Regions from separate parts of the Streptomyces paromomycinus genome, predicted to be linked through region 1. Evidence: riboswitches for the same ligand, from Rfam matches in the RefSeq annotation. Region 1 holds a riboswitch; the other holds the start of a gene.
What was found. A riboswitch is a leader RNA that binds a small molecule or an ion and turns the genes downstream of it on or off. The one in region 1 is predicted to bind S-adenosylmethionine.
Positions count from the first base shown of each region.

Region 1 (7,288 bases):
GCGGTCGAGCCGGCGGACAACCCGTTCGCCGACCCGGGGCTGCCGCCCCACGAGCCCCGCATCCAGGACATCGACGAGCGGGCCGCCAAGCGCTCCGAGCGCGCGGTCGCCTTCCTCTTCACCCTGTCGATGCTCGCGACGGTCGGCTTCATCGCCGCCTACGTGATCTTCCCGGTCGACGAGATCACCTACATCTGGCCGTTCGGCCACGTCAGCGCGCTGAACTTCTGGCTCGGCCTGACGCTCGGTGTGGCGCTCTTCTGCATCGGCGCCGGCGCGGTCCACTGGGCCCGCACGCTGATGTCGGACGAGGAGGTCGCCGACGACCGGCACCCGATCGAGGCGGCCCCCGAGGTCAAGGCCAAGGTCATGGAGGACTTCCGCGCAGGCGCGAAGGAATCCGCGATCGGCCGCCGCAAGCTGGTCCGCAACACCATGTTCGGCGCGCTGGCCCTGGTGCCGCTCTCCGGTGTGGTGCTGCTGCGCGACCTCGGTCCGCTGCCGGAGAAGAAGCTCCGTACGACCGGCTGGAAGAAGGGCATCCGCCTCGTCAACCAGTCGACCAACCTCCCGCTGCGTCCCGAGGACATCGCGGTCGGCTCGCTCACCTTCGCCAAGCCCGAGGGCCTGGAGGAGGACGACCACGAGTTCAACCAGAAGATCGCCAAGGACGCCCTGATGCTCGTGCGGATCCAGCCGCAGAACATCAAGGACAAGCAGGAACTGGACTGGTCGCACGAGGGCATCGTCGCCTACTCGAAGATCTGCACCCACGTGGGCTGCCCGATCAGCCTCTACGAGCAGCAGACGCACCACGTGCTGTGCCCCTGCCACCAGTCGACCTTCGACCTGGCCGACGGCGGCCGGGTCATCTTCGGCCCGGCCGGCCACGCCCTGCCGCAGCTGCACATCACGGTCAAGGACGGCTTCCTCGAAGCCGTCAGCGACTTCGCGGAGCCCGTCGGCCCGAGCTTCTGGGAGCGCGGATGAGTAACGAGACGAGCGCGACCACCACGCGCCGCGGCCAGGCGCCGCGGGGCGAGCGGATCGCCGACTGGGCGGACGGCCGGCTGGGCATCTACAGCCTCGCCAAGGCCAACATGCGCAAGATCTTCCCGGACCACTGGTCCTTCATGCTCGGTGAGATCTGCCTCTACAGCTTCATCATCATCATCCTGACCGGCGTCTACCTGACGCTGTTCTTCCACCCGAGCATGGCCGAGGTGACCTACCACGGCTCGTACGTGCCCATGCACGGGATCCGGATGACGCAGGCGTTCGAGTCGACGCTGGACATCAGCTTCGACGTGCGCGGCGGTCTGCTCATCCGGCAGATCCACCACTGGGCGGCCCTGGTCTTCCTGGGCGCCATGATGGTGCACATGATGCGGGTGTTCTTCACCGGCGCCTTCCGCAAGCCGCGCGAGGTCAACTGGCTGTTCGGCTTCCTGCTGCTGGTGCTCGGCATGTTCACCGGCTTCACCGGCTACTCGCTGCCGGACGACCTGCTCTCCGGCACCGGCGTCCGGTTCATCGAGGGTGTCATCCTGGCGATGCCGCTGGTCGGCTCGTACCTGCAGATGTTCATCTTCGGCGGGGAGTTCCCGGGGCACGACATCATCCCGAGGTTCTTCACGGTGCACGTCCTGCTGCTGCCCGGCATCATGCTGGGTCTGCTGGTGGCGCACCTGATCCTGGTCTTCTACCACAAGCACACGCAGTTCCCGGGTGCCGGCAAGACCAACAAGAACGTCGTCGGCATGCCGCTGCTGCCGGTCTACATGGCCAAGGCCGGAGGCTTCTTCTTCCTGGTCTTCGGCGTGATCTCGGTGATCGCGGCGGTCGCCAGCATCAACCCGGTGTGGGCCATCGGCCCGTACCGGCCCGACCAGGTGTCCACCGGCGCCCAGCCCGACTGGTACATGGGCTTCGCCGAGGGTCTGGTCCGTGTGATGCCCGGCTGGGAGTGGGACATCTGGGGCCACACCATCAACTTCGGTGTGCTGATCCCGATCCTCATCTTCCCGCTGGTGCTGGTGGCGATCGCGGTCTACCCGTTCGTCGAGTCCTGGGTCACCGGCGACAAGCGCGAGCACCACATCCTGGACCGCCCGCGCAACGCTCCGACCCGTACCGGCTTCGGTGTGGCCTGGCTGACCGCCTACCTCATCATGCTGATCGGCGGCGGCAACGACCTGTGGGCCACCCACTTCCACCTGTCGCTGAACTCGCTGACCTGGTTCGTCCGGATCGGCTTCTTCGTCGGCCCGGTGGTGGCCTTCATCGTCACCAAGCGGATCTGCCTGGGCCTCCAGCGCCGCGACCGCGACAAGGTGCTGCACGGACGCGAGTCCGGCATCATCAAGCGGCTGCCGCACGGTGAGTTCATCGAGGTGCACGAGCCGCTCAACCAGGAGCAGCTGCACACCCTCACCCAGCACGAGCAGCCCAAGCCGTTCGAGATCGGCCCGGAGGTCGACGAGAACGGTGTCGAGCGGAAGGTCAAGCGGACGACCAAGCTCCGCGCCAAGCTCTCGAAGGGCTACTACGGCGAGGACAACGTCATCCCGAAGCCGACCCCGGAGGAGTACAAGGAGATCACCAGCGGCCACGGCCACCACTGATCTCCGCCGTGTGACCCACGGCAGCACCCCCGCGTAAGTACGCCACCCAGAGGGCCCCTTCCTGACCATGGACGGGGCCCTCCGGCATGTCCGGGCGCCGGATAGGGTTTCGGCACCAGCAGGACACGAATCCAGGAGTGTGGACCATGAACGTTGCGACCCCGAACGGCGGCGACAGCGTGGCGGTCCGCACCTGGCCGGGCGTCCTGGACGCGCTCCTCCAGGGCCGTGACCTGGGCGCCGACGACACCGCGTGGGCGATGGACCGGATCATGCGCGGCGAGGCCACCGACGCGCAGATCGCGGGCTTCGCGGTGGCACTGCGCGCCAAGGGCGAGACGGTCGCCGAGATCACCGGTCTGGTCCGGGCGATGTACGCGCACGCCAACCTCATCGACGTGCCGGGCCCGAGCGTGGACATCGTCGGCACCGGCGGCGACGGCGCCAAGACCGTCAACATCTCCACGATGTCCTCGATCGTGGTGGCCGGCACCGGCGCGAAGGTCGTCAAGCACGGCAACCGCGCCGCCTCGTCGGCCAGCGGCGCCTCCGACGTGCTGGAGAAGCTGGGCGTCAACCTGGACCTGACCCCGCGCCGGGTCGTCGAGGTCGCCGAGGAGGCCGGGATCACCTTCTGCTTCGCGGTCAAGTTCCACCCGTCGCTGCGGCACGTGGCGCCCGCCCGGCGCGAGCTGGGCATCCGTACGACGTTCAACGTGCTGGGCCCGCTGACCAACCCGGCGAAGGTACGGGCGCAGGCCACCGGCGTCGCCGACGCGCGGATGGCGCCGATCCTGGCCGGTGTACTGGCCGAACGCGGCTCCAGCGCGCTGGTCTTCCGGGGCGACGACGGACTGGACGAGCTGACGACCACGGCCACGTCGAAGGTCTGGGTCGTCCGGGACGGCGGCGTACGCGAGGAGACCTTCGACCCGCGGGACGTGGGTATCGGCCTGGTGCCCGTGGAGGCGCTGCGCGGCGCCGACGCCTCGTACAACGCGGACGTGGCGCGCCGCCTGCTGGGCGGTGAGACCGGCCCGGTACGGGACGCGGTGCTGCTCAACTCGGCGGCGGCGCTGGTGGCCCTGGAGCCGACCGCGGCGCCGCTGGACGAGCAGATCGCGGCGGGCATCGAGCGGGCCGCCGAAGCCGTCGACTCGGGGGCGGCCCGCCGGGCGCTGGAGCGGTGGGTGGCGGCCAGCAACGCCTGAGGCGGCTGTGGTGTGACGCGGGGCCCGGTCCGGGATACGGACCGGGCCTTGCGCGTTCCCGATCGTGTGGCATGATTCTGCCCAGGTCACGAGTGACAGCGACTACGGCCCCGGCCCGCTGTCCGGCAACCCTCCGTCCGTGGCGGGGTGCCCCGGGTGATGACCAGGTCGCAGGCAGCGAGGTCTGCGGCAAGCGCGGATCCCTCGTGCCAGGGATCCTGGTCCTTGAGGGAGATCTCCCGTGTCGCAGCGAATGCGTTAGGGCCGTTCGGCCCCGTTTTCCGTTTTTGCTCACCCCTTCTTCTTTCACCGCTGCCGGTCCGGCCCCGCTTCGGCGTGTGGGCCCCGCAGCGAAGTCGCCCTGTCTGCACGGGAGTTCACCATGCCTGTTTCCGCCGCTGCCACCTCTGCCACCACCGATTCCGCCGCCGACGCCGCCGTCTGTGCCCCGCTGCCCGTGCTGGGCCGTGACGTGCTGGTCCCGCTCGTCACCGGCGGCGAGGTCGAGTACGCGGCGCTGGACATCGCCGCCAGCGCCCCGGCGCTCCAGCGCGTCTGGGACGACGTGGCCGCGTACGCCCCGTACTACGGCAGCGTGCACCGTGGCGCGGGTTACCTCTCGCAGCTCTCCACCGATCTGTTCGAGAGCAGCCGGGCGGAGGTTGCCCGGTTCCTGGGGTGCGGGGAGGGGGACCAGGTGGTCTTCACCCGCTCCACCACCGACTCGCTGAACCTGCTGGCCGCCGCGCTGCCGGCCGACACCCGGGTGTTCGTCTTCGAGACCGAGCACCACGCCTCGCTGCTGCCCTGGGAGCAGCGTGCGGACGTCGAGGTGACGTACCTGGACGCGCCGCGTACGCCGGGGCAGGCGGTGGAGACGCTGGAGCGGGCGCTGGCGGAGCGGGAGCCGTACGCGAACGCGCTGGTCTGCGTGACGGGTGCTTCCAATGTGACCGGTGAGCTGTGGCCCGTACGGGAGCTGGCCGCCGCGGCGCACGCGCACGGCGCGCGCATCGTGCTCGACGCCGCCCAGCTCGCCCCGCACCACCCGGTCGACATCGCGGAGCTGGACGTGGACTGGGTCGCCTTCTCCGGCCACAAGCTGTACGCGCCCTTCGGGGCCGGCGTGCTGGCCGGGCGCGCGGACTGGCTCCAGGCGGCCGAGCCGTACCTCGCGGGCGGCGGCGCCAGCCGCACGGTCGCGCGCCGCGCCGACGGCGGGGTGGACGTCGACTGGCACACCACCGCCGCCCGCCACGAGGCCGGATCGCCCAACGTCATCGGCGTCTACGCCATCGCCGCCGCCTGCAAGGCGCTCACCGAGGCAGGCTTCGAGGGCCTGGTCGCCCGGGAGCAGCAGCTGGTCGAGCGGGTACGGGCGGGTCTCGCCGAGGTGCCCGAGGTCACGGTGCTCTCGCTGTTCGGGGACGACGCCCCGCGGGTGGGCGTGCTGTCCTTCGTCGTCGAGGGCTGGAACAGCTCGCACTTCGCGGCGGCGCTCTCCGCGGAGTACGGCATCGGCGTGCGCGACGGGCTGTTCTGCGCGCACCCCCTCGTACGGACCCTGCTGGGTGCCGAGTCCCAGGCCCCGGGCGAATGCGGCGCGCCCGAAGGGGCACCGGGGGAGCAGAGCCTGAACGCCATCCGGGTGAGCTTCGGGGCCGGTACGCCCGACGAGCACGTGGAGCGTTTCGTGGCGGCCGTCAAGGAACTGGTGACGCAGGGCGCGCGGTGGAGCTACCGCACCGAGGACGGGCGCTGCGTGCCGGACACCGCGGCGGCCGCGTAACCAGAAGACCGCCCCGCCGCGGCGCTCCGCTGTCCGGGCGCCGCGGCGTGGGTGCGGTGTGCGGAGCGGGCGCCGTACGCGGCGCGGGCTCCGCTCAGGCGTCCAGGCCGATGGCGAAGGCCGCTTCCAGGTCGTGCTGGGAGTACGTACGGAACGCGATGTGCGTCTCGGTGGAGGCGACGCCCGGCACCTTGCTGATCCGGCCCGGGATGACGTCCGCCAGGTCGTCGTGCCGGGCCACCCGCACCAGCGCGATCAGGTCGTGCGCACCGGTGACCGAGTAGACCTCGCTGACGCCCTCCAGTGCGGCGATCTTCTCCGCGATCTCCGGGATCTGGTCCACGCTGGTCTTGATGAGCACGATCGAAGTGATCACGGTTGGCTCTCTCCCTCGGCCGCCTGCTGCTTCGCCGTTCCGGCGGAGTCCACCCTACCGGTGGCCGCGGCCGTTTCCCCGGGCGGAGCGGGGCTCGGCCGGTAGCGCACCCAGGCGTACAGGAAGCCCACCGCGAAGCCCACGACGTGGGCCAGGTAGGCCACGCCCGGGGTGCTGGGGTCGCGCTGCGCGGCGATCCACTGGAGGACGAACCAGAACAGCAGCACGATCCACGCCGGGAACCGCAGCGGCAGGAAGAAGAGGAACGGGTAGATGCTGGTGACCCGGGCCTTGGGGAAGAGGTAGAGGAACGCGCCCAGCACCCCGGAGATCGCCCCGGAGGCGCCGACCAGGGTCTGTCCCGAGGAGGCGTGCGCGGCCGCGTAGCCCATCAGGGCCAGGTAGCCGGTCACGAGGTAGAAGAGGGTGAACGGCAGCCGGCCCATGCGGTCCTCGGCCATGCCGCCGAAGACGTACAGGAAGAGGACGTTGCCCAGCAGGTGCAGCCAGCTGCCGTGCACGAACAGGGCGGTCAGCGGGGTGAGCAGCGGTCCGGGCGAGCCGCTCCACAGTTCACGGGGGATGACGCCCCAGCGTTCGAAGTACGCGGTCTGCGCCTGGACGACGGCGTCACCGGTGCCGTATATGCCGTTGAGGCCGGAGGCGGGCCCGACGACGAAGACCACACAGCACAGGGCGATCAGCACGTTCGTCATGCGGGAGAACACGGTCAGCACCGAGCGGGCGCGGGGCGTCCGGGGGGACAGGAACGGGGCCGTCATGAAGTGATCATGGCGTAATACGGGCAATCGGGACAGAGTGCCTCGCCGCGTCCCGCCTCCCGGGCGGGGCCGCGCCGTAAGGGCATCAGGCCGTAGGGTAAGAGCCTGTGCCATCACCCCGGCCGGGCGCCCGTCGCCTGGCACGCACGCTCGCGGCGTTGCCGAAGCGCCCTAGTAGCTCCGCTACGAGGGCACTCCGGCGCCTTGCGATCGCACGCACCAGACGCCGTGCGCTGTTCCGGCCGGGGTGATGGCACAGGCTCTGACGGTCAGTACCCCGCGTACTTCCGCAGTCCGACGGCGCACCGCGGGAAGCCCCCGAACGACAGCACGAGCCCCGCTCGCCCGAGCGCGACGAAAGAGGACGACACCATGGCTGTTCCCCTGCCGACGGACGGGACCCGGTGGCGCTGCACCCTGTGCGGCAACCTGACGCGCTTCGACGTGACCCGCCGCTCCGAGGTCGTGGAGTACCTCCACCTCGACCTCGCCGGGGAGCCGAAGGT
Region 1 is NZ_BHZD01000001.1:7,147,274-7,154,561, forward strand. Features, by position in the region: gene qcrA (cytochrome bc1 complex Rieske iron-sulfur subunit) at 1-990, shown strand, start outside; gene qcrB (cytochrome bc1 complex cytochrome b subunit) at 987-2,624, shown strand; gene trpD (anthranilate phosphoribosyltransferase) at 2,771-3,835, shown strand; SAM riboswitch class IV at 3,920-4,037, shown strand; gene OEIGOIKO_RS30865 (aminotransferase class V-fold PLP-dependent enzyme) at 4,218-5,624, shown strand; gene OEIGOIKO_RS30870 (Lrp/AsnC ligand binding domain-containing protein) at 5,719-6,000, opposite strand; gene OEIGOIKO_RS30875 (rhomboid family intramembrane serine protease) at 5,997-6,782, opposite strand; gene OEIGOIKO_RS30880 (hypothetical protein) at 7,155-7,288, shown strand, end outside.

Region 2 (7,288 bases), 3.0 Mb from region 1:
GACCGGCGTTCTCCAGCTTGAGGCCGACCTCCTCGGAGATGACCGTGCCACCGGTGAGGATGGCGATGTCGCCGAGCATGGCCTTGCGGCGGTCGCCGAAGCCCGGGGCCTTGACGGCGACGGACTTGAAGGTGCCGCGGATCTTGTTGACGACCAGGGTCGACAGGGCCTCGCCCTCGACGTCCTCGGCGATGATCAGCAGCGGCTTGCCCGACTGCATGACCTTCTCCAGCAGCGGAAGGAGGTCCTTCACGTTGGAGATCTTCGAGTTGACGATGAGGATGTACGGGTCGTCGAGCGACGCCTCCATACGCTCCATGTCGGTGGCGAAGTACGCCGAGATGTAGCCCTTGTCGAAGCGCATACCCTCGGTGAGCTCCAGCTCCAGACCGAAGGTCTGGGACTCCTCGACGGTGATGACGCCTTCCTTGCCGACCTTGTCCATGGCCTCGGCGATCAGCTCGCCGATCTGGGTGTCGGCGGCGGAGATGGAGGCGGTCGAAGCGATCTGCTCCTTGGTCTCCACGTCCTTGGCCTGCTCCAGCAGGGCGGCGGAGACGGCCTCGACGGCGCGCTCGATGCCGCGCTTCAGGGCCATCGGGTTGGCGCCGGCGGCCACGTTGCGCAGCCCCTCGCGGACCAGGGCCTGGGCCAGGACGGTCGCGGTCGTCGTGCCGTCACCGGCGACGTCGTCCGTCTTCTTCGCGACCTCCTTGACCAGCTCGGCGCCGATCTTCTCGTACGGGTCCTCGAGCTCGATCTCCTTGGCGATGGACACACCATCGTTGGTGATCGTGGGGGCGCCCCACTTCTTCTCGAGGACGACGTTGCGGCCCTTGGGGCCAAGGGTGACCTTGACGGCGTCGGCGAGCTGGTTCATCCCGCGCTCGAGACCGCGCCGTGCCTCCTCGTCGAACGCGATGATCTTGGCCATGTGAAGTGGTCCTCCCGGACTGGGGGTCCCCCCGGACTGCGTCTGGGGGAGGGTGGATACTCCGGACCGCGCTGGCGCCCGCGACGGACGGCTCGCGAGCCGGTGGTTCCTTGCCCCACCTGCCCGCGGACCTCACCGAGTCGGTCCTTAGCTGTCACTCTCACTCGTAGAGTGCTAACGCAATGATTAGCACTCGACCCCTTAGAGTGCAAGCGGCTTCGCAGAAGCCTCGTATGGGGGTGGCGGCCGGGCGACGGGAGGGCGCAAGCGGCTTGGCGGGAGCCATCCCCGTGGGGGCCGGGTGTCAAACCGGGTGCGGGCGGATGACCTGGCGCTCCCCCGCACCCGCCCCCGACCCACCCAAACACAGAAGGCCCGCGCCCCCCGCAGGGGACGCGGACCTTCGTACGCAGCAGTCGGTCGGCGCTTCAGCCGGCCACGCGGACCATGTCCGCCTGCGGCCCTTTCTGGCCCTGCGAGATCTCGAACTCGACCCGCTGACCCTCCTCAAGGGTGCGGTAACCGTCCATCTGGATCGCGCTGTAGTGGACGAATACATCCGCACCACCGTCGACCGCGATGAAGCCGTACCCCTTCTCCGCGTTGAACCACTTGACGGTGCCCTGAGCCATGCCTAACTCCCCTATTACTGGCCCTTGCACAGGACCGCACTCCGCGGACCCGGGTCAGACCTCACCCCCGACAGGAGGGGGTGTGCGCCGGAACGCGTCGACCGCCGCTGAATGTATCTGTCCAACTGCCCAGCGCAACAGGTCAGTCGGACGAGAATTCTTCTCGGGAACAATCGCAAATATGCGAAGAAAAGCCCATACGGCAGGGCAAGTCGGGCCGGGCAAAGCGCACCAACGCGACAAATCATGTCCACACTTCGCGCACAACTTGCCGGGCCCTCATAGGCGTTCGGCACGCGCTGAACGAGTAATCACCTCAACTGTATCGCCTTTAACAACACGGAATCGCCCCGTCCGCTTCGTGGCGGACGGGGCGATTCCAGCCGTCGGACCGGGGAAGGGCCGAAAAAGATCGTTACGGCGTCCCGGGTGACCGGCTCAGCAGCCGCCGGCCACCGCCGGAATGATCGAGACGCCCGCGCCGTCCGGCGTCGGCGTCGCCAGGCCCTGCTCGAAGCGCACGTCGTCGTCGTTGACGTAGACGTTCACGAAGCGCCGCAGCTTGCCCGTGTCGTCCAGGACGCGGGCCGCGATGCCGGCGTGGTTCTGCTCCAGGTTCTGGATGACCTCGGAGAGGGTCGCCCCCTCGGCGGGGACCTCGGCCCGGCCGCCGGTGTAGGTGCGCAGGATGGTCGGGATGCGGACGTTGACGCTCATGGTGTGCTGCCTTCCAGCTCGCGAGAGGAGTGCGGAGGGGCGGCGGGCGCGGGCGTACCGGTGGCCGCGGGAGCGGACGGAGGTACGCCGGCGCGTGCCGTGGTGTACGGACGCGTGCCGGTGTGTACCGACGCGTACGGGTGCGCGCGACCGCGTACGGGTGTGTGCAGCCGCGCGCGGCGGTCAGCCCGCCAGACCGGCCGCGCGGAACGCGTCCAGGCTCGGGCGGATGGTGGCCGTGGGCCCGGTCGTCGGCGCCACGGCGTCCAGCGTCTTGAGCCCGTCGCCGGTGTTGAGCACGACGGTGGTCAGCGCCGGGTCGAGCAGCCCGTCCTCGATCAGCTTCTTCGTCACGCCCACGGTCACCCCGCCGGCGGTCTCGGCGAAGATGCCCTCCGTACGGGCCAGCAGCTTGATCGCGTCGACCACCTGCGCGTCGTTCACGTCCTCGACCGCGCCGCCGGTGCGCCGGGCGATGTCGAGCACGTACGGGCCGTCGGCCGGGTTGCCGATGGCCAGCGACTTGGCGATGGTGTCCGGCTTCTGCGGCCGTACGACGTCGTGGCCCGCCTTGAAGGCGGTGGAGACCGGGGAGCAGCCCTCGGCCTGCGCGCCGAAGATCTTGTACGGCTTGTCCTCGACCAGGCCGAGCGCGATCAGCTCCTTCAGCCCCTTGTCGATCTTCGTGAGCTGGGAGCCGGAGGCGATCGGAATGACGATCTGGTCCGGCAGCCGCCAGCCGAGCTGCTCGCAGATCTCGTACGCGAGCGTCTTGGAACCCTCGCCGTAGTACGGGCGCAGGTTGACGTTGACGAAGCCCCAGCCCTCGCCGAGCGGGTCGCCGATCAGCTCCGAGCAGAAGCGGTTGACGTCGTCGTAGGTGCCCTCGATGCCGACCAGCTCGCCGCCGTACACCGCGGCCATGACGACCTTGCCCGCCTCCAGGTCGTGCGGGATGAACACACAGGAGCGGAAGCCCGCCCGGGCCGCGGCCGCGCCGACCGCCCCGGCGAGATTGCCGGTGGAGGAGCAGGACAGGGTGGTGAAGCCGAAGGCGCGGGCGGCCTCGACGGCGATGGCGACGACGCGGTCCTTGAAGGAGTGCGTCGGGTTGCCGGAGTCGTCCTTGACGTACAGGCCGCCGGTGACACCCAGCTCACGGGCCAGGTTGTCGGCCTTGACCAGCTTGGTCAGTCCGGGGTTGAGGTTGGGCTTGTCCGCCACGTCGGCCGGGACGGGCAGCAGCGGCGCGTACCGCCAGATGCTGTTGGGGCCCGCCTCGATCCGCTTGCGCAGGCCCTCGGGGTCGCCGGCCGGCAGGTCGTACGCCACTTCCAGCGGCCCGAAACAGGACACGCAGGCGAAGATCGGCCCGAGGTCGAAGCGCTCGCCGCACTCGCGGCAGGACAGCGCGACAGCGGGACCGAGGGAGACGCTGGCGGACGGGGTGCTTTCGACGGATTGCACAGCCATGGAGGCGAGGCCCTTTCTCCTCATCTTCCTCGCGACGCATCTCGCCGCGAGACGGAATTGGCACCTTCCCGAGCCGGGAGCCTCGCGGGCCGCGTACGTGCGCGGCGACGGAGACCGGCTGGAGGGTTGCCGGGGCTTCAACGGGCCGTATCCCTCTGCCCCTCTGGATGAGCGGTATGGCACCGGGCCGGGGCCCAGGCGTTTGTCGCGCCGACCCCGGCATGTCCGGGGCGATCGCGTTGTTCAAGACTGTAGCCGAAGGGCCGGGCGGTCGAGACAGCCGTCCGCACCGCGAGATGGATCACATCGCTGATCCGGTAACGAAGGAGATCCGCACGTGCTGGAAGAGGTGGAGCGCTGGCTGGCCAGCCGGTCCTGGTCGGCCGCGGACCGCCCGCTCGACCGGCTGCTGGCCGCGAAGCGCGAGACGGGGCAGACGGTCTCCGTCGTGCTGCCCGCGCTCGACGAGGAGGCGACGGTCGGCGCGATCGTCGAGGCGATCCGTACGGAGCTGATGACCCCGTCGGTGCCGCTCGTCGACGAGCTGGTGGTGCTGGACTCCGGATCCACGGACGGCACGGCCAAGGTCGCGGCCGAGGCGGGCGCGCGGGTGGTCCACCGGGACGAGGTGCTGCCGCGGCTGCCCGCGCTGCCCGGCAAGGGCGAGGTGCTGTGGCGCTCCCTGCTGGCCACCGGCGGTGACATCGTCTGCTTCGTCGACGCGGACCTGCGCGAATTCGACGCGGGCTTCGTCTCCGGGATCGTCGGCCCGCTGCTGACCGACCCGGACGTGCAGTTCGTCAAGGGCATGTACGACCGTCCGCTGGGCGAGGCGGCGGGCCAGGGCGGCCGGGTCACCGAGCTGGTCGCCCGGCCGCTGCTGAACCTGCACTGGCCGCAGCTCGCCGGATTCGTGCAGCCGCTGGGCGGGGAGTACGCGGCCCGCCGCTCCCTGCTGGAGCGGCTGCCGTTCCCGGTGGGCTACGGCGTGGAGCTGGGCCTGCTGGTCGACGCACTGCACACGGCCGGGCTGGACGCGCTGGCCCAGGTGGACATCGGCGTACGCAAGCACCGCCACCAGGGCGGCCAGGCGCTCGGCCGGATGGCCGCGGCGATCTACCGCACCGCGCAGCTGCGGCTGGCCCGCGGCCACCTCGTGCGCCCCCGGCTGACCCAGTTCGAGCGCGGCGAGACCGGCTTCGTGCCGCGCACCTGGGATGTGGACACCGAGGAGCGGCCGCCGATGGCGGAGATACCGGAGTACGCGGAGCGCCGGGCGGCGTGACGCCGTCGGTCCGGAGCCCGGTTCCGGCGCCGCGCAAACAGTGACGTTCCGCCTCCGCTCCGCACGTTTGAGCGGATGGGTGGCGGGCTAGTCTCGCAACATGGTCTCCGAGCGTTCTGGTGCCAAGGTCCTCGTCGCGTCCAACCGCGGTCCGGTCTCGTACACGAAGGAGGACGACGGCACGCTGACTGCCAAACGGGGCGGCGGCGGGCTGGTCTCCGGGCTGTCCGCGATCGGCCCGGACGCCGGTGCGGTGTGGGTGTGCGCCGCCCTCGGGGACGGCGACCGCGAGGCCGCCCGGCGCGACGGCGGCCATCTGGACACCGCCGACACCGGCGGCCAGCACGTACGCATGCTGGACATCCCCGCCGACGTCTTCACCGACGCCTACAACGGCATCGCGAACTCCGTGCTGTGGTTCGTCCACCACATGCTCTACCAGACGCCGCTGGAGCCCTCCTTCGACGACGCGTTCCGCGCCCGATGGGCGTCGTACGAGGCGTACAACGCGGCCTTCGCGGACGCGCTCGCCGACGAGGCCGCGCCCGGCGCCGTGGTGCTGGTGCAGGACTACCACCTCACGCTGGTGCCCGGTCTGCTCCGCGCCCGCCGCCCCGACCTGCGCATCGGCCACTTCTCGCACACGCCGTGGGCGCCCGCGGACTACTTCCGAATGCTGCCGGACGACGTGGCCGAGGCGGTGCTGCGCGGCATGCTGGGCGGCGACCGCGCCGCGTTCCTGACGCGGCGCTGGGCCGAGGCGTTCGCCGAGTGCTGCGCGGCGGTGCTGGGCGCCGAGGTGGCGCACGGCGCGGACGGCGGGCTGAGCATCGTCCACGAGGGCCGGACGACGCGGCTCGGCGTGCACGGCCTGGGCGCGGACGCGGAGTTCCTGCGGGAACGGGCGCACCGCCCGGACGTGGACGAGCGGCTGGCGGCGCTGCGCGAGCAGATCGGCGGGCCGGACCGGAAGACGATCGTGCGGGTGGACCGTACGGAGCTGTCCAAGAACATCGTGCGCGGGCTGCGCGCCTACCGGGCGCTGCTGGCCGGGCACCCCCAGTGGCGCGAACGGGTCGTGCACATCGCGTTCGCCTACCCCTCCCGGCAGGACCTGGAGGTCTACCGCGCCTACACCGACGAGGTCGGGCGGCTGGCCGAGGAGATCAACGAGGAGTACGGCACCCCGGGCTGGCAGCCGGTCGTGCTGCACGTGAAGGACGACTTCGCGCGGTCGCTGGCCGCCTACCGGATCGCCGACGTGGCGCTGGTCAACCCGATCAGGGACGGGATGAACCTGGTCGCCAAGGAGGTCCCGGTGATCTCCGAGGCGGGCTGCGCGCTGGTGCTGTCCCGGGAGGCGGGGGCGTACGAGGAACTGGGCGAGGACGCCGTCTGCGTCAATCCGTACGACATCTCGGCCACGGCGCGCGCGCTGCACGAGGCGCTGTCCATGGAGGACGGCGAGCGGGCCGAGCGCTCGAAGCGGCTGGCCGCCGCGGCCACCGCGCTGCCGCCGGACCGGTGGTTCCTCCAGCAGCTGCGGGCGCTGGAGGAGTAGCGGCGCCGGGGCCCCGGGAGGGCCCCGGCCGCAGCCGTCAGGTGGTCCGGCCGCAGCCCGTCAGGCGGGCTCTTCCAGCCGGTCCGCGAGGGCGTGCAGCAGCGCGACGACGCCCGCCGGGCCGTCGACGACCAGGTCCGCCCGGCCGGCCAGCTCGGCGACCTCCGCGCTGCCGCTGCACACCAGCACCCCGGCCAGACCGTCCGACCGCAGCTTGTCCACGGCGGAGTAGGCGGCGAGGTCGCCGAGGTCGTCGCCCCCGTACAGGACGGTGGTGGCGCCGGTCTCGCGTACGTAGTCGGCGAGCGCGACGCCCTTGTCCATACCGGGCGGCCGCAGTTCGAGGACGTACCGGCCGGGCTCGACGATCAGGCCGTGCCGCTCGGCGAGCGCGTACAGCGGCTCGCGCAGCAGCTCGAAGGCGGCCTGCGGGTCCTCGGCGCGGCGGGTGTGCACGGCGATGGCGCGGCCCTTGTCCTCCACCCAGGAGGCGTGCCAGGCGCCCAGTCCGTCCAGGACGCCGGGGAGTTCGGCCTGGACGGCGGCGACGCCGGGCGGCGGCGCGGGCGCCCGTACCGTGCCGGTGGCCGCGTCCCAGCGCTCGGCGCCGTAGCCGCCGAGGACCACCAGCCGCTCCAGGCCCGGCGCGTCCGTGAAGCCGCCGAGGCGGACCGCGACACCGGCCG
Region 2 is NZ_BHZD01000001.1:4,108,271-4,115,558, forward strand. Features, by position in the region: gene groL (chaperonin GroEL) at 1-934, opposite strand, end outside; gene OEIGOIKO_RS16940 (cold-shock protein) at 1,363-1,566, opposite strand; gene OEIGOIKO_RS16945 (MoaD/ThiS family protein) at 2,005-2,283, opposite strand; gene thrC (threonine synthase) at 2,467-3,756, opposite strand; SAM riboswitch class I at 3,774-3,930, opposite strand; gene OEIGOIKO_RS16955 (glucosyl-3-phosphoglycerate synthase) at 4,094-5,041, shown strand; gene OEIGOIKO_RS16960 (alpha,alpha-trehalose-phosphate synthase (UDP-forming)) at 5,142-6,602, shown strand; gene otsB (trehalose-phosphatase) at 6,663-7,288, opposite strand, start outside.
Region 2: it holds a riboswitch for S-adenosylmethionine, as region 1 does, so the genes downstream of both, thrC (threonine synthase) here and OEIGOIKO_RS30865 (aminotransferase class V-fold PLP-dependent enzyme) in region 1, are expected to answer to the same signal.